DNA from 4 places in the Rhizobium sp. BT-226 genome. Region 3 is predicted to be linked to each of the others. Evidence: predicted binding sites of a transcription regulator. Region 3 holds the regulator's gene; each other region holds the start of a gene.
What was found. The regulator PhoB, encoded in region 3, activates phosphate uptake and scavenging genes when phosphate is short. The targets are predictions, from matches to a motif close to TGTCATNNANCTGTCAT.
Positions count from the first base shown of each region.

Region 1: OIU37_RS30280 (YdcH family protein) is a predicted target of PhoB. The motif match lies at 1,475-1,491, and genes of this name have one in related genera.
Region 2: OIU37_RS08630 (DUF1045 domain-containing protein) is a predicted target of PhoB. The motif match lies at 1,951-1,967, and genes of this name have one in related genera.
Region 4: pstS (phosphate ABC transporter substrate-binding protein PstS) is a predicted target of PhoB. The motif match lies at 2,063-2,079, and genes of this name have one in related genera.

Region 1 is NZ_JAOYTI010000006.1:227,492-231,700, reverse strand. It holds gene OIU37_RS30295 (sulfite exporter TauE/SafE family protein) at 1-605, shown strand, start outside; gene OIU37_RS30290 (helix-turn-helix transcriptional regulator) at 729-989, shown strand; gene OIU37_RS30285 (YdcH family protein) at 1,196-1,369, opposite strand; gene OIU37_RS30280 (YdcH family protein) at 1,598-1,801, shown strand; gene purE (5-(carboxyamino)imidazole ribonucleotide mutase) at 1,820-2,314, shown strand; gene OIU37_RS30270 (5-(carboxyamino)imidazole ribonucleotide synthase) at 2,311-3,387, shown strand; gene ykgO (type B 50S ribosomal protein L36) at 3,551-3,676, shown strand; gene OIU37_RS30260 (hypothetical protein) at 3,789-4,209, shown strand, end outside.
Region 2 is NZ_JAOYTI010000001.1:1,693,241-1,697,449, forward strand. It holds gene uraD (2-oxo-4-hydroxy-4-carboxy-5-ureidoimidazoline decarboxylase) at 1-131, opposite strand, end outside; gene puuE (allantoinase PuuE) at 131-1,054, opposite strand; gene OIU37_RS08630 (DUF1045 domain-containing protein) at 1,168-1,875, opposite strand; gene OIU37_RS08635 (FAD-binding oxidoreductase) at 1,990-3,168, opposite strand; gene mnmD (tRNA (5-methylaminomethyl-2-thiouridine)(34)-methyltransferase MnmD) at 3,167-3,910, shown strand; gene OIU37_RS08645 (response regulator) at 3,904-4,209, opposite strand, start outside.
Region 3 is NZ_JAOYTI010000002.1:1,278,215-1,282,423, forward strand. It holds gene OIU37_RS16525 (aspartate aminotransferase family protein) at 1-305, opposite strand, end outside; gene OIU37_RS16530 (GcrA family cell cycle regulator) at 726-1,259, shown strand; gene phoB (phosphate regulon transcriptional regulator PhoB) at 1,506-2,189, opposite strand; gene phoU (phosphate signaling complex protein PhoU) at 2,322-3,035, opposite strand; gene pstB (phosphate ABC transporter ATP-binding protein PstB) at 3,079-3,894, opposite strand; gene pstA (phosphate ABC transporter permease PstA) at 3,911-4,209, opposite strand, start outside.
Region 4 is NZ_JAOYTI010000001.1:430,576-434,784, forward strand. It holds gene OIU37_RS02340 (P-II family nitrogen regulator) at 1-133, opposite strand, end outside; gene OIU37_RS02345 (NAD(P)H-hydrate dehydratase) at 477-1,949, shown strand; gene pstS (phosphate ABC transporter substrate-binding protein PstS) at 2,307-3,398, shown strand; gene OIU37_RS02355 (Na/Pi cotransporter family protein) at 3,516-4,209, shown strand, end outside.

The sequences.
Region 1 (4,209 bases), on a different contig from region 3:
TGGTCTTCATGGACGTCATCTCGCTCGTCATCTGGCGCAAGCATGGCGACTGGACGACGCTGAAGATCATGCTGCCGGGCGCCGTCTTCGGCATTGCGCTAGGCTGGGCGACCTCGGCGCTGGTTCCGGGCAACATGCTGCGCATCGTCATCGGCGCGGTGACAATCCTCTTCTGCCTGCGCTATTTCTGGAGCAATTTCGGCCCAGGCGCCGGCAAGGTGGCCCCACCGCGCGGCCAGCGGTCGGTAGCAGCCAGCCTCTGGGGCACATTCTCCGGTTACGGCAGCTTCGTCGCCCATGCCGGCGGCGCACCCTTCCAGATCTATGCCCTGCCGCTCAAATTGCAGCCACGCGAATATACCGGCACCAGCGTGCGCTTCTTCGCGATCCTCAACGCCATCAAGCTGGTCCCCTATTTCGCGCTCGGCCAACTCGGCACCCAGAACCTTGCGACCTCCGCAACGCTTCTGCCCTTCGCCCCGCTCGCCACCATTGCCGGCGCCTGGTGCGTGCGCCGGATGAAGCCACAGATCTTCTACCCCTTCATGTATGCAATGGCTCTGATCGCCGCCTTCCTGATCCTGCGCGAGGGCCTTGGCTGGTAAGCGGCCCTATAGCGCCGCGCGTCTTTTCAAGAGCGCAAATGACGCTGTAGCACTTTGAATGGCTGCACGCTGCAATGCACAATTTCCTTGCTGGCACGGCCTGTTTGACGTAGCGTTGCCGCCATGTCGAACACAGACCCGTTCTCTGCGATTGCCGATCCGAACCGGCGGTTTCTGCTGGAGGAATTGCGTCGCGCGCCACGGACGGTCAATGAGCTCGCCGAAGGCCTGCCGATCAGCCGTCCTGCTGTTTCGCAGCACCTGAAGGCGCTTCTCGACAGCAATCTCGTTTCCGTGACCTCGGAAGGCACCAAACGCATCTACACGGTCAACAACCGCGGCTTCGACAAGCTCAATTTGTGGCTGGATCAGTTCTGGGCCTGATGCACGTTCCCATGAGATTTGGGAATACGATGCAAATCACAAGGAATGCGATGTGAGATGTGGCGACCCAAAAGCGCCAGCCACGATGCCGGATGCATCGGACTGGCGCAAATATGGTGTCAAATCACCGGTTCTTGCAAATTTTTGGTGGAATGGATGGATTTACCTTGTTGCGCAAGATGATCGCCCGGCGACCCTTGGGAAGACTAGTGGACGGATGACTTAAGACGCTGAATCTCGTCCTTGATGCGCAGCTTGCGGCGCTTGCATTCGGCAAGTTCCGTATCGGAAATAGAGGGAGATGTTCTGAGCGCGTGCAACTCCTCCTCGAGAGCGACATGCTTTTTCTGGAGTGACTCAAGATGAGCTTGAACAGTCATATGACCCTTCCTTCCTCTTACCCTCCCCGGCCAACATCGTCGGGGATCAAGGTGTCAACGGGCGGGACTGTGACACATTTTTGAAGGCTTGTCGAAGGCCAAAAGATGAAGACTGGATGGCAATTTCATGATCAAGACTAACTAGCCGTTACCTGTATTTGGTGATAGGAGCTTGCGGAAATCATCGCCAGATCGGACAAGGTCCAGGGACGATAACGGGGAATGCATATGGCCGATCAGGAACAGGCGGAAATCAGGCTCACGGTGGCGCGTCTGCGCCAGGAGCACGAGGATTTCGACGCCGCGATCAACGCCATGATCCAGACCGGATGCGATGCTCTGCGGATCCAGCGCATGAAAAAGAAGAAGCTCGTTATCAAGGACAAGCTCTCCAAGCTGGAAGATCAGATCATCCCTGACATCATCGCCTGAGAGGGAATAGCAGCAACGATGACAGACAGACCACCCGTCGCCATCATCATGGGCAGCCAGTCCGACTGGGAGACCATGAAAAACGCCGCCGACACGCTGGAGGCGCTGGAAATTCCCTATGACGCGCGCATCATTTCAGCGCACCGCACAGTCGACCGGCTGGTCAATTTCGCCAAGGGCGCACGCGCGGAGGGCTTCAAGGTCATCATCGCCGGCGCCGGCGGCGCCGCCCATCTGCCGGGTATGACCGCCGCGATGACGCCGCTGCCGGTCTTCGGCGTGCCGGTCCAGTCGAAAGCCCTGTCCGGCCAGGACAGCCTCCTTTCCATCGTGCAGATGCCGGCCGGTATTCCTGTCGGTACGCTCGCCATCGGCAAGGCCGGCGCGGTCAACGCCGCCCTTCTCGCCGCCGCGGTGCTTGCCCTTTCCGACGAAGAAATTGCCGACCGGCTCGACGAATGGCGCGAGCGCCAGAGTGCTGCCGTCGCCGAATACCCGATGGACGATCTATGACGGCAAGAACGATCGGCATTATCGGCGGCGGCCAGCTCGGCCGCATGCTGGCCATTGCCGCCGCCAAGTTGAATTTTCGCACGGTCATCCTCGAGCCGCAGGCAGACTGCCCGGCCGCCCAGCTCGCCAACCGGCAGATTACCGCCGCCTATGACGATCCGGCGGCACTGGCCGAACTCGCCGATATTTCTGACGTCGTCACCTACGAATTCGAGAACGTGCCCGTTGCAGCCGCCGAAACGCTGTCGGCGCGCGTGCCCGTCTATCCGCCGCCGAAGGCGCTGGAAGCCGCCCAGGACCGTCTCGTCGAAAAACGCTTTCTCAACGGCTGTGGCATAACCACTGCCCGCTTCCATGCGATCGACAGCCAGGCCGATCTCGAGGCGGTACTGAAGGATTTCGGCGGCCAGGGCGTGCTGAAGACCCGCCGTCTCGGTTATGATGGCAAGGGCCAGAAGGTTTTCCGCTCGGCCGCAGACAGCCCGGATGGCGCCTATGCGGCACTTGGCGGCGTGCCGCTCATCCTCGAAAGCTTCGTCGCCTTCGAGCGAGAGGTCTCGATCATCGCTGCCCGCGCTACCGACGGTACGGTCGTCTGCTTCGATCCCGCCGAGAATGTCCACCGCAGCGGTATCCTCCACACCTCGACGGTTCCCGCCGCGATCTCCGCGCCGGCGGCGGACGCCGCGCGGCAATCGGCCGAGAAAATCCTTGCCGCATTGAACTATGTCGGCGTCATCGGCATCGAATTCTTCGTGCTTGCCGATGGCGGTCTGATTGCCAACGAGATGGCGCCGCGTGTCCACAACTCCGGTCACTGGACGGAAGCCGCCTGCGTCGTCAGCCAGTTCGAGCAGCATATCCGCGCCGTTGCCGGCCTGCCGCTCGGCAATGCCGAGCGCCATTCCGACTGCGTCATGCAGAACCTGATCGGCGACGATATCCTTGCCGTTCCCGACTGGCTGCGGCGCCCCGATACGCTGGTTCATCTCTATGGCAAGACCGAGTGGCGCCCCGGCCGCAAGATGGGCCATGTCACCACCTTGACGCCGAAATCGCCGGTTTTAGCCTGAGAAAACACCGCGACGCCTTGGGAAAAACACCTTCATGTGGTTGACACGGAAAAGGTGAAGAGGTATCTGCTCCCCACCTAAACAGCGCGCCCGATGGCGCGCTTTTGATTGTTAAAGATACGGGCGAATGTGAATTCCCCCATAGAGATCGCGGATCAGAAAAATGAAGATCAAGAATTCGCTCAAGTCGCTCAAGGCTCGTCACCGTGACAACCGTCTGGTTCGCCGCAAGGGCCGCATCTACATCATCAACAAGCTGAACCCGCGCTTCAAGGCTCGTCAGGGCTGATTTCGCGCGTCCGGATCGCCCTGCCGCGTGCGCTTGCGCCGGCGGATATATCCGGTGGGTCGCTGCGGTGATCACGTCAAATTTGTTTGATCTTCAGCGCTGGCGGGCTAATATGTCCGCCATGCGCTTTTTTGCTTTGACATTCGCGGCGCTGCCGCTCGCCCTCATTTTTCTCACCTCCTCCTTTCCGGCCGCCGCCGCGGAAGAGCCCGTTGCCGCCGCGAAAAAGGACGTCATCGTCGAGCAGGCGGATGCCAACTCTTCGCCGAAGCAGCACATCGACCAGCTCTTCAGCCAGCTGAAGCGCGAACGCGATCCCGAAAAGGCCAGCGGCATCGCCAATGAAATCCGCATGGAATGGAACGATTCCGGCAGCGCCACCATCAATCTGCTGATGCAGTGGGCCGACAAGGCGATCGAGGAAAAGCGCAACCCCGCGGCCCTCGATTTCCTCGACGAGGCAATCGCGCTGAAGCCCGATTATGCCGAAAGCTGGAACCGCCGCGCCACGCTGAATTTCGTCATGGGAAATT
Region 2 (4,209 bases), on a different contig from region 3:
AGGGCCGCATGCACGCTGCCCACCGTCAGCGGCTCCGTCAGGTGGCCAGCGTCATAGGCGCGCTCGGCGATGAAAGGCGAATGTTCAAAGACGCCGCCGAAGCGGGAGACGAAATCCTCGCGTGACATCATCAGAGCGCTTCCGGCTGATGGTGCTTGTGCCAATGTTCGGCGATCTCGATACGGCGCGGAATCCAGACCTTGTCGTGCTTCAGCACATATTCGATAAAGCGCTTCAGCGCTGCCGCCCGGCCGGGACGTCCGACGAGGCGGCAATGCAATCCGACTGACATCATCTTCGGGCTGCCTGCCTTGCCTTCCTCATAAAGCGTGTCGAAGGCATCTTTCAGATAGGTGAAGAACTGATCGCCCGCGTTGAAGCCCTGCGGCGTCGCAAAACGCATGTCGTTGGTTTCGAGCGTATAGGGGATGATCAGGAAGGGTTTCCCGTCGACGCCCTTCACCCAATAGGGCAGGTCGTCGGCATAGGAATCGGAGGAATAGAGGAAACCGCCCTCCTCCTGCACCAGCCGAAGCGTATTGTCGGAAGGCTTGCCCTGGTACATGCCGTAGGGCCGCTCGCCCGTAAGTTCGCTATGCAGGCGCACGGCTTCGAGGATATGCTTGCGCTCCAGATCTTCTGGAAAATCCTTGTATTCCAGCCAGCGATAGCCGTGGCTGGCGATCTCCCAGCCGGCCTCCTTCATCGCGGCGACGGCCTCGGGGTTGCGGGCCATCGCCAGCGTCACGCCGTAGACGGTTGCCTGCACCTTGAGATCGGTGAACATCCGCCAGAGCCGCCAGAAGCCGGCACGCGAGCCATACTCATAGATCGATTCCATGTTGAGGTTGCGCTGCCCCGGCCAGGCGGCAGCGCCGACGATTTCCGACAGCAGGTTTTCCGAAGCCGGATCGCCGTCGAGGATCGAGCTTTCGCCGCCCTCCTCATAATTGATGACGAACTGCACGGCGACGCGTGCCTCGTCCGGCCATTTCGGATCGGGCGTAAGACGCCCATAACCGACGAGATTGCGCGGATAGGTCTCGGATACCATCAAATCACCTTCTGAAAAGACGGGGAACGGTAGCATCCGCAGCCGGAATGTCGAGAAGGAAACTGCGCAGCGGAATTTTTCCGTTATGGAACAAATCCTTAGCGCAGGGAACTTCAGGCGATCTTGCGCGCGCTGACCTTGCCCATCGGATGCAGCGAATGAACGCGGAAGGGACCGCCGGTGCCCTCCTCGATCATCAGCGCCACGTTCGAAACCATGATCGGCTCTCTCAGCACAGGCTCGAAGATCGTCCGCAGCGCCGGCTCGATGCGCGGCATGTCGATCGCGTTGATCGGGCCCGTCACCGGCATGTGAAAGCGGAATTCCTCCATCACGTAAGGGTTGCCCCAGCGATGCAGATTGGCGAACTGCGCTGCCGACAAGCCGTCTGGATCGCTGCGCTCGATCTCGGCTTCGCTCAGCGGCGCACGGAAACGATCGAATTCCTGCACGATTGCCGAGGCCAGATACTGGATCTGCCCACAAGGGATATTCGGCAGCAGGCTGTAGAAATTGCCGAGCCTGGCAACTTCGAGACGCGGCATCCGGAAAGGAAGGACCGTTCCGGAGAAACGCATAAGATCGCGCAGGAGTTGAGATTCCGACACGTCGGAGGAGAGGTGGAACGGCGCCTTCAAAACACCGTGAAAACCATAGCGCCGCGGCACGGCCGTATGGAAGGCGATCTCGTGAATGCCGAGGCCGCGAATGGCCGGAGGCTCCGTCACATCACCGGAAAACACGTTTCGGCCAAGCCAATTGGCGGCTACGAGCGAGAGCGGGTCGCTCGCCGGAGGCGTGAAGCAAATGGCATAGCGCATGCGATTTCCTCCATCAAGGAAGTGAGCGCCGGTGACTTCAGGCGCTGTCGATGCGCAAGCAGATAGGTGATTTGCATGACAGAATAACGAAAGGCAGCGGCGCCTAATTCACGTTTAACGTGAAGCCGCCGCGATGTGGCTTGAAATTGCGAAGCTTTCCGGCAGCAAAAATCCGCAGTCTGTATCGCCTGCGATACATATCGCCGCCTCCGCCAGCCGGTGCGCCAGACCGAAGCTGACCTTGAAGCCACCGGTCAGCGCGATCAGGCGTGGGTGATCGGGGTGGCGGCCGATCATCGGATCGCGGTCAATCGCCTTCGGGCGAAGCCCCGCCCAGCGCTCGACGACGGGGGCGTCGCGAAGGCTTGGCACAATCGCCCGCGCCGCCTCGATCAGCACGTCGAGCTGGGCGTCGGTGGACACTGGATCGTCAAAACGGTTCTCGCTGGTGCTGCCGATTGCCGCGTGCCCGCCTTCATGCGCGACGATATAGAGCCCGTCGAGGAAGACCGTCGGCAGGGCTGGGTCGATGTCGGCTTTCAATAATGCCGCCTGCCCCTTGACCGGCTGGCCGAGCGGTTGTTTCAGCCCCGGCGTCAGCTCCTGCAGCAACGGAAAGGACTGATGGCCGGCGGCCAGGATGCAGTGACTGAAAACGATGGTTTCGCCGTTGATTTCGGCCGTACCGCGATCGGGATCGAGGCCGGCAACCGTCGCATGCTCTAGGATGCGAACATGCTCTGCCCGCCGCAGAAAGGCGATGAGCGCTGCGACCAGCAAGCGTGGTGCAGCGCGGGCGGCGAGCGTGTCATGCACGAAGCCGCTCTCGCCCGCAGACGCCTTGATCCAGCCATCGACCGGCGGGCTGTCGAGCACATGCCAGTGGAAGCGGCGGTCGCCCGCCCGCCAATGGCGTTCGGCGTCCTCGAAATGGCCGCGCGCTATTGTGTGGAGATGCGGCTTCGGCAGCGGGATCAGGCGTCCGGAACGGTGGTAGCCGGCGGAAAGTCCGGTCTCTGCTTCGAGCGCGGCGATCTCGGTTTCGAGCGAGACCAGCGCATCGAACTGGAACTTCTTCTTCTGCGACCACCGGTCCGGCATATGCGGCATCAGCGCGCCGAGCAGGCCGCCGCTTGCACCTTCGCCCAATCTGCCGGCGTCACTGATAAGAGTCCGGATACCCCGGCGCTCGGCATGGACGGCCGCCCAGAGACCCATGATGCCGCCGCCGACGATCAGCAATTCGCAGGACGATTGACCTGAGACCGGCGCAGGACTATCGGCTTTTTCCATGACAGACGTGAACCCCGATCAGATTGGCGCAGGCGCGCCGCAGCCGCTCGAATGGCGCGACGGCGATATGCCCTATTCCACCGCCTTTGGCGATCATTTTTATTGCCAGACCGACGGACGGCTGGAATGCGGCCATGTTTTTCTCGCCGGCAACGGCCTGCCGGAGCGCTGGAACGGGCGGCAGGCATTTCTGATCGGTGAGCTCGGCTTCGGAACCGGCCTGAACTTCGCCGAGACCTGGCGGCAATGGAAGCTCCACCGCGCAGACGGCCAACACCTGCATTTCATCTCCTTCGAACTCCACCCGATGCGCGGCGAAGAAATCGGCCGGGCGCTGTCGCACTGGCCGGAGATCGATGTCGAACGCGAATCGCTGACGGCGGCGTGGCCGCATGCGCCTGCTGGCACCGTCTCGCTGAACCTCGATTCTCAAACGACGCTCAGCGTGGTCTGCGGCCGCGCGCTCGATGGCGTTGCAGCGGCCAAGCCTGGCTTCGACGCTTGGTATCTCGACGGCTTCGCCCCGTCGCGCAACAGCGATATGTGGTCGGAGCAGTTGATGCGCCTCGTCTGCGAGAAAAGTGCAGCCGGCGGCACTTTCGCCACCTATGCGGCGGCCGGCTTCGTACGCCGCAACCTCATCGCCGCCGGTTTTGCCGTCGAGCGCCGCCAAGGCTTTGCCGGCAAGCGCGAAATGCTCTGTGGCGCCAAGGCTTCACCCGACCAGCGTACAGATCAGTAGCTGGTGCGCTCCGGCAGTTGCTCGCTCGTTCCGAGCCACTGGCGGATTTTTTCCTCGAGCAATTCGGGGCTGATCGGCTTCGACATGTAATCGTCCATGCCGGCGTCGAGGCAGAGTTCGCGGTCGCTTTCGAGCGCATGGGCGGTAACGCCGATGATCGGCACCCGGTGGCCCTGCCCCATTTCCCGTTCGCGGATCGTCTGCGTCGCCTGATGGCCGTTCATCACGGGCATCGAGACGTCCATCATGATAATGCGCGGCGTATGCCGCTCCCAGGCGGCGACCGCCTCCTCGCCATT
Region 3 (4,209 bases):
AGCGCCTCGGCGCCTGAATTGGTGAAGAACACCTTATCGGCGAAGGTGGCGTCCGTCAGCCGTTTTGCCAGGCGCTCCTGACCGGGGATCTCATAGATGTTCGACAGGTGCCAGACCTTGTCGGCCTGCTCCTTCAGCGCGCCGACCACATGCGGATTGCTGTGGCCGACGGAGGTGACGGCGACGCCGGCGCCGAAATCGAGATATCGCTCGCCGGTTTCGGTGATCAGCCATACGCCCTCGCCTCGCTCGAACCGCAGCGGGGCACGAGAATAGGTGTCATAAAGCGGCGTGGCTTCAGCCATTGCGCGATCTCCATCAAAGTTGCCGGGCAATGACTCCGGCTAAGGAAACCAGGCCCGAAAAATTAAAAATGCCGCCTTGCGGCGGCCACTGGCACTATTTCCTTTTCGCGCTGCAATGTCAACAAAACTGCGCCCTTAGCCTATGCAGCAAGGGTGTACAGCGGCATTCTCAGTCTTCAACAGGCATTATTGCAGAAATGACACGCAGAGGCAGCAAGTTGGGGAAAACTACGAATTCGATTCATCCGGATTCATGCGACTCTTGTCACGGAGTCAGCCTCACACTAGGTTAAAGATCAATTACTAGACTGCATGCGGCGGAACTAGTCACCAAAATTGATCAAGCGTTTCTTGTTTCGGAGCTCCCGGGACAACGGTGAGGGATTCTGCCATCACCAACGCAAAAGGTGGAGACAGGGCATGAACTGGACAGACGAGCGGGTCGAGAAACTCAAGAAGCTTTGGGCCGAAGGACTGAGCGCCAGCCAGATCGCTGCGCAACTCGGCGGGGTCAGCAGAAACGCGGTCATCGGCAAAGTGCACCGGCTAAGCCTTCCGGGCCGCGCCAAGGCCGGCGGCACCAACACCGCGGCGCGAACGCCGAAACGCAATACATCGGCGCCGCGCGCGCCGAACTACGCCTCCCGGATCACCACCCGCACCGTTACCCGCCAGCAGGGCGCGACGATGCTGAAGGAAGAGATCGAGATCGAAACGATCGAGGAAATGGAATACGTGCCGAGAGGCAATGTGGTGGTGCCGATTTCGCGCCGCCTCGGCCTGACGGAACTGACCGAGCGCACCTGCAAGTGGCCGGTCGGCGATCCGCTGAAGGACGACTTCCACTTCTGCGGCTGCGAGTCCCCCGACAATTCGCCCTATTGCAGCTATCACCAGAAGCTTGCCTACCAGCCGGTCAACGAACGCCGCCGGGCGGCAGCGCGGGCAAGCTGAACGCGGGCAGCCATCGTCAGTATGTAGAAACGGGCCGAGTGGCCCGTTTTTTAATGCGCGGATGGAAGCTCAGGCTTCCCTCCGTCATGCTCGGCCTTGTGCCGAGCATCTGATCACCTCAACTACTTGAGGGAAAACCGTTTATTTTCAGATGCTTAATTTGGCGTGCGCAGATCCTCGGCACAAGGCCGAGGATGACGTCGCGGGCTTTGCCAGGGCTTTGTCAGCAGGCTCAGATGGAAGCCCTCAGGCTTCCATCGAATAACCGGCGCCGCGGACGGTGCGGATAACGTCCTGCATGTTGGAAAAATTCAGCGCCTTGCGCAGGCGGCCGACATGGACGTCGACGGTGCGCTCGTCGACATAGATATCGTGGCCCCAGACGCCGTCGAGAAGCTGCGAGCGGGAGAAGACCCGGCCCGGCGACGACATCAGGAATTCCAGCAGGCGGAATTCGGTGGGGCCAAGGCGGACTTCGCGGGTCTTGCGATGGACGCGATGGGTCTCGCGGTCGAGCTCGATGTCACCGCATTTCAGCACCGTCGACAACACTTCGGGACGGGCACGCCGCAGCATTGCCTTGACGCGGGCAACGAGCTCGGGGGTCGAGAAGGGCTTGACGACATAATCGTCGGCGCCCGTCGACAATCCGCGGACGCGCTCGCTTTCCTCGCCGCGCGCCGTCAGCATGATGATCGGCAGGCGCTCGGTTTCCGGCCGCATACGCAGGCGCCGGCAGAGCTCGATGCCGGAGACGCCCGGCAGCATCCAATCGAGGATGAGAAGATCGGGCGTGCGCTCCTGAAGCCTCATTTCGGCTTCGTCACCACGAAGGATGGTATCGACCTCGAAGCCTTCCGCTTCGAGATTATAGCGAAGAAGCACGCTGAGGGCTTCCTCGTCTTCAACAACTGCAACTCTCGGGATCATGCGTCTCGATCTCCTCGCGCATGATCCTTAAACCAGGGTGATTTAAGCAATGCATCCTGCGCAAATTCAGAAATTGGCTGCGACCTCTTTGCGCGCCCGGACGGGCGCGCACGCAATTGACTGGTGTGGGCGTTATTCGGTGACCGCGCCGACGGTGTTGGCGCTGTCGTCCTTCGGACGATCGCCTTCCGGCTGCGCGCCTGTCGCCATGTAAAAAATCGTCTCGGCGATGTTGGTGGCATGGTCGCCGATGCGCTCGATATTCTTGGCGCAGAAGAGAAGATGCGTGCAGCTGGTGATGTTGCGCGGATCTTCCATCATGTAGGTCAGGAGTTCGCGGAACAGCGATGTGTACATCGCGTCGATCTCGTTGTCGCGTTCACGGATCGCATTCGCCTTGTCGGCTGAACGATTGGTGTAGACGTCGAGCACTTCCTTGAGCTGGACGAGCGCCAGTTCGGACAGATGCTCGAGGCCGCGAGCGAGCTTGCGGGGAACGCCGGTGCTTTGGACGGCGATGACGCGCTTGGCAGTGTTCTTGCCGAGGTCGCCGACGCGTTCGAGATCGGCGGCGATACGGATCGAACCCATGATTTCACGCAGGTCCGAGGCCATCGGCTGACGGCGGGCGATCGTGACGATCGCCTTATCGCCGATTTCGCGTTCGGCGTGATCGAGGATCACATCGTCAGAGATGACCTTCTGCGCCAGCGCGGTATCGCCGTTGACCAGCGCCCGCACAGATTCGCCGACCATCTGCTCGGCCAGGCCGCCCATTTCGGAAATCCGCCTGGACAGGAACTTCAAATCATCATCATAGGCAGAAAAAATATGTGTCGATGCCATGGGCTTTATCCTCGAATAACGGGAAGGCTTGGTGTCGCCAAAATCAGCCGAAGCGACCCATGATGTAGTCCTGGGTGCGCGGATCGTCGGGATTGGTGAACATCTTGTCGGTGTCGTTCTCCTCGACGAGATTGCCGAGGTGGAACATGGCGGTGCGCTGCGAGACGCGCGCGGCCTGCTGCATGGAGTGGGTGACGATGACGATCGTGTAGTTCTCGCGCAGCTCGTGGATCAGTTCCTCGACCTTGGCGGTGGCGATCGGGTCGAGCGCCGAGCAGGGTTCGTCCATCAGGATGACTTCCGGGCTGACGGCGACGGCGCGCGCAATGCAGAGGCGCTGCTGCTGACCGCCCGACAGGCCGGTGCCGGATTCATGCACGCGGTCCTTGACCTCGTTCCAGAGGCCGGCGCGCTGCAGGCTGGTCTCGACGATCTGGTCGAGATCGGCCTTCGACTTGGCAAGACCATGGATGCGCGGGCCGTAGGAGACGTTTTCATAGATCGTCTTCGGGAACGGATTCGGCTTCTGGAAGACCATGCCGACGCGGGCGCGAAGTTCGACGACGTCGATATCGGGATCATAGACATCGTCGGTGTCCAGCGTGATCTTGCCGGTGACGCGGCAGCCGTCGATCGTGTCGTTCATGCGGTTGAGGCACCGCAGGAAGGTCGACTTGCCGCAGCCGGACGGGCCGATCAGGGCGGTTACGGTGTTTTCGCGAACGTTCAGGTTCACATCGAAAAGCGCGCGCTTCTCGCCGTAGTAAACCGAGACATCCTGGCCGATCATCTTATACGGGACGTTGCTCATCTTCTGATCCAGCGCCTTCTCAACTGCAGCTTCCGTCAACATGTTCATGATCTTGTAACTCCGTTTACCAGCGGCGCTCGAAGCGACGACGCAAGAGGATGGCGCCCATGTTCATGACGATCAGGAACAGGAGCAGGACGATGATGGCACCCGAAGTACGCTCAACGAAGGCACGTTCGGCCTCGTTGGCCCACATATAGACCTGTACGGGCAGAGCCGTCGAGGGATCGAGCGGTGTCGTCGGCGCATTGGCGACGAAGGCGACCATGCCGATCAAGAGCAGCGGCGCGGTTTCGCCGAGCGCGTGCGCCAGGCCGATGATCGTGCCGGTCAGGATGCCGGGCATGGCGAGCGGCAGCACAT
Region 4 (4,209 bases), on a different contig from region 3:
GTTCCGTGTGGCCCTTCTGACGGCCGAAACCCTTGGCTTCCGTGACCGTGATACCTTGCAGGCCAACTTCCTGAAGGGCTTCCTTCACTTCGTCCAGCTTGAAAGGCTTAATGATCGCTTCGATCTTTTTCATGAGAAAATGTCTCTCCGCTTCTCTTGTTATGGCAGGAATTTTCCCGCTCGCCGGATATGATGCAGATATCGTGCCAGTTTGAAATCCATCTTATCGAAAAAAGACGGCGATTCTGCCAAAACCGGCGCGTTTGTGGGGAATTCTACGTGGTTTTGGTGGCGGAACAGGTGGAAAAACATTGTCTCCGATCAAAATCACATCCGAAACCGAAAAACTCATGTATTTTCGCAACGGCGAATACACATCTCGTAAGGATGAAAATATAGGCAAATGCCTAAATTGAGTCCTTCTCTTTGCTGTTTCAGGCGGTTGTTTTTTAGGCGTTTTTTGATTGAATAGGGTGATGATCAATCGTCTCTCCGACCTTCTTCTCACGCCTGCCGAAATGGCCGCCGTCGATGCGGCCGCGGCCTCATCCGGCATCGACTCCTTCGGCCTGATGGAGAGGGCAGGTGCCGCGGTCGCGGCCGCTGCTCTGCGCCTTCATCCCGGAGCGTTGCGCTTCGTCGTCGCCTGCGGACCCGGCAACAATGGCGGCGACGCCTATGTTGCGGCACGTCATCTGCAGCAGAGCGGGGCGAGGGTGGCGCTCTTCCACCTCGGCGATCCCGTGGCGCTGAAGGGTGATGCCGCCCGTGCCCGCATGGGCTGCGCGCTCAAGGGACAGCAACTTGACCTCTATCGGCCGGAACCCGGCGACGTCGTCATCGATGGCTTGTTCGGGGCGGGACTTGGCCGCGCGGTGCCGGCCGATGTGCAGGCGCTGATCGAGCGCGTCACCGAGGCCGCTATTCCCGTGCTCGCCATCGATCTGCCCTCCGGCCTCGATGGTCGCACCGGCAAGGTGCTGGGTGCCGCCTTCCGGGCCTGCTACACCATCACCTTCATGACCCGCAAGCCCGGCCATCTACTGATGCCGGGCAGGGAGCTTTGCGGTGAATTGGAGGTTTTCGATATCGGAATTCCCGCCCGCATCGTCAGGGCTGAGGCGGGCGACACCATCGCCGAGAACACGCCGGATGCCTGGAAGGGTGTGCTGCCGGCCGAGCAGTTGGAAACCCACAAATACAAGCGCGGTCATCTGGTCGTCTTCTCAGGTGAGGCCGACAAGACGGGTGCAGCGCGTATGTCGGCGATCTCGGGCCTGAAGGCTGGCGCCGGCCTGGTGACGATCGCCGCCCCCCGCGCCGCGATGGTTGCCAATGCTGCGCATCTGACCGCCGTCATGCTGCATGCCATCGACGACGAGGCCGACCTCGGCGACTGGCTCTCTGACAAGCGGCTGCAGACCTTCGTCCTCGGCCCTGGTTTCGGGATCGGCGCCCGGGCGCGCGGCTTCGTCTCGGCCCTTGCCGATCGTCATCTGGTGCTCGATGCCGACGGCATCTCCTCGTTCAAGGACGATCCGCAGCAGCTGTTTGATCTTTTCCGGGGTGAGCCACGTCTGGTGCTGACACCGCACGAGGGTGAATTCGCGCGGCTTTTTCCCGATATCGCCGGCGACGATGCGCTCGGCAAGGTGGACAAGGCTGTGGCCGCCGCCCGCCGCGCCAATGCCGCGATCATTTACAAAGGCGCCGATACTGTCATCGCGGCACCTGATGGACGTGCGCTCATCAATACCAATGCCCCGGTCTGGCTTGCCACCGCCGGTTCCGGCGACGTGCTTGCCGGCATCATCGGCGGCTTGCTCGCCCAGGGCCTACCGGCCTTCGAGGCCGCCGCTGCCGGCGTCTGGCTGCACGGCGAGGCCGGCCAACGGGCCGGCAAAGGGCTGACGGCGGAGGAGCTTGCAGCCGAGGTATTGCCGCTTTAGCGCCGTTGCATCCCCTTGCACCTCGAAAGCAGAAGTTAATCCGCACCGTCCCGTCCCCAACATGTCTGGCCGTCGCGCAGGCTGGGTTATTTAACATTATAAATGCGGCCGATGTGTCAGTTGAGTGACGGTTTTATTTCGGATTTTTAAAGCGACATCGATCAGCGAAAGATGTCCCGCGCCGAGAATCAGCAATCCGCAAAACTAAACTGTCATTAAAATGTTAATGAATGGAAATACTTAATAGTGTCAGGAATTCCTGTCGGCTGGAACACGGGTTCGTACGCCGGGTCCTGAGCTGATCTGGTTTGAATTCTGATCGAGTGCGCAGTGAACGGTTGCAAGGGGGAAGCGCCGATGGAACGTTTTTTTCGGCAAGTCCACAGAGTGACGAGCGCCGCCGCCTGCTTTGCCGGACTTGCGGCAGTTGTTGGTTCACTGTCCATCGCTCCTGCAGCCACGGCCGAGCCCATTCGCGGCGCCGGCTCCACCTTCGCGGCACCCATCATCGCGAAGTGGGCAGAGATCTACGAGAAGGCGCGGATGGATGACGGCGACTTCAGCTCACCCGACTGGACGGTAGACTACGAGCTCGTCGGTTCGTTGGCAGGTCTGATGCGCCTTGATCAGCCGGAGCTGGATTTCGCTGCGACCGATGTGCCTGTCTCCCACGACGAGCTTTTGAAGCATGGTCGCCAGCAGTTTCCGATCGTGCTCGGCAGCGTGGCGATTGCCGTCAATCTTGACGGTATCGACAAGGGCCGTATCAACCTGACTGGCCCGCTGCTTGCGAATATCTATCTCGGCAAGATCCAGTCGTGGGCTGACCCTGCCATCAAGGCGATCAACCCGGAGATCAGCCTTCCCGATCAGAAAATCAGTCCGGTTACCCGCAAGGACGGATCAGGCACCACCTTCATGTTCACCGAATTCCTGTCCTCGGCAAGCCCGGAATGGAAGGCGGCACATGGAGCGGATACGCTGATCGCCTGGCCTGTGGGGACGAGTGTCGAGGGAACCGGAGATCTCATTCGCGCGGTGCAGGCAACCAAGGGGGCGATCGCCTATGCCGATTTTGGCCAGGTCGAGCGTGCAAACCTGCCCTATGCCGCTGTTCAGAACAAATCCGGCCAGTTCGTAAAACCGGGACCGGATGGCGTGCGGGCTGCGGCCAGCACCGCCTCATGGGATGAAGCGAAAGCTTTTTCGGTGTCGCTCACGGATCAACCGGGAGAGGCGGCCTATCCGATCAGCGGGGCGACATTTGCTGTCGTTCCAATGAAGGGACAGGCGCCCAATCGCTATCGCCGCGTGCATGATTTTTTCCGCCTGGCGTTCGAGACAGGCAGTAAGGACGCCGAGGCGATGGGCTATGTGCCTTTGCCGCCGCAGCTCGTCAGTCAGATCGTCAAATACTGGCTGAAGCAGGATGCATCCGCGAGCCAGTAATTCGTTCGCGCATGATACGCGGTCGGGACATCCCTGACTGTATGAAATCGGGCATATGAGTGAGGCGCGGGGGCGCCGTTGAAGCGCGCCATTTTGGCGCCAAGGGGGTAAGGCGTAATGAACATCGACATTTTCAAGGATATTCTCGTGCCTGTTATCGGCGGGCTGGGGATATTCATGCTCGGTCTGGAGTTCATGTCGAACGGCATCCAGGCACTCTCCGTCAACAAGATGCGCGCATTTCTCGCGAGAGCCGCAGGCACGCCGATCAAGGGCGTTATCGCGGGAACGCTCATCACCGGTGTCATCCAGTCATCGACGGCAATGACGGTCATGGTCGTCGGCCTCGTCAATGCCGGCGTTGTCGGATTGCGTCCGGCGATCAGCGTCATCATGGGCGCCAACATCGGGACGACGCTCGGAAACGGCCTGATCGCCTTGCCGCTGGGGCCTCTTGGCCTGATCTTTGCGGGCGTTTTTTCGCTGGTCTACTGCTTTGCCAAGAGCGAGCGGATCCGCAACGTCGCGCTTGCCTGCATGGGCTTCGCGCTGATTTTCTACGGTCTCAATCTGATGACCGGCGGCCTTCGACCGCTGCGCAACATACCGGAGGTCATGGATGTTCTGTCGACGCTGACCGCCGACTCCTATTACAACCTGATCAAATGCGTGCTGATCGCCGCCGGCGTCACCGCGATGATCCACTCCTCGTCGGCGACGATCGGTATCGTCATGGGGCTCGGTGCGGCCGGTGTCCTTGACTGGACGACGGCGGTTGCCTTCTCGCTGGGTGCGGATCTCGGAACCACGA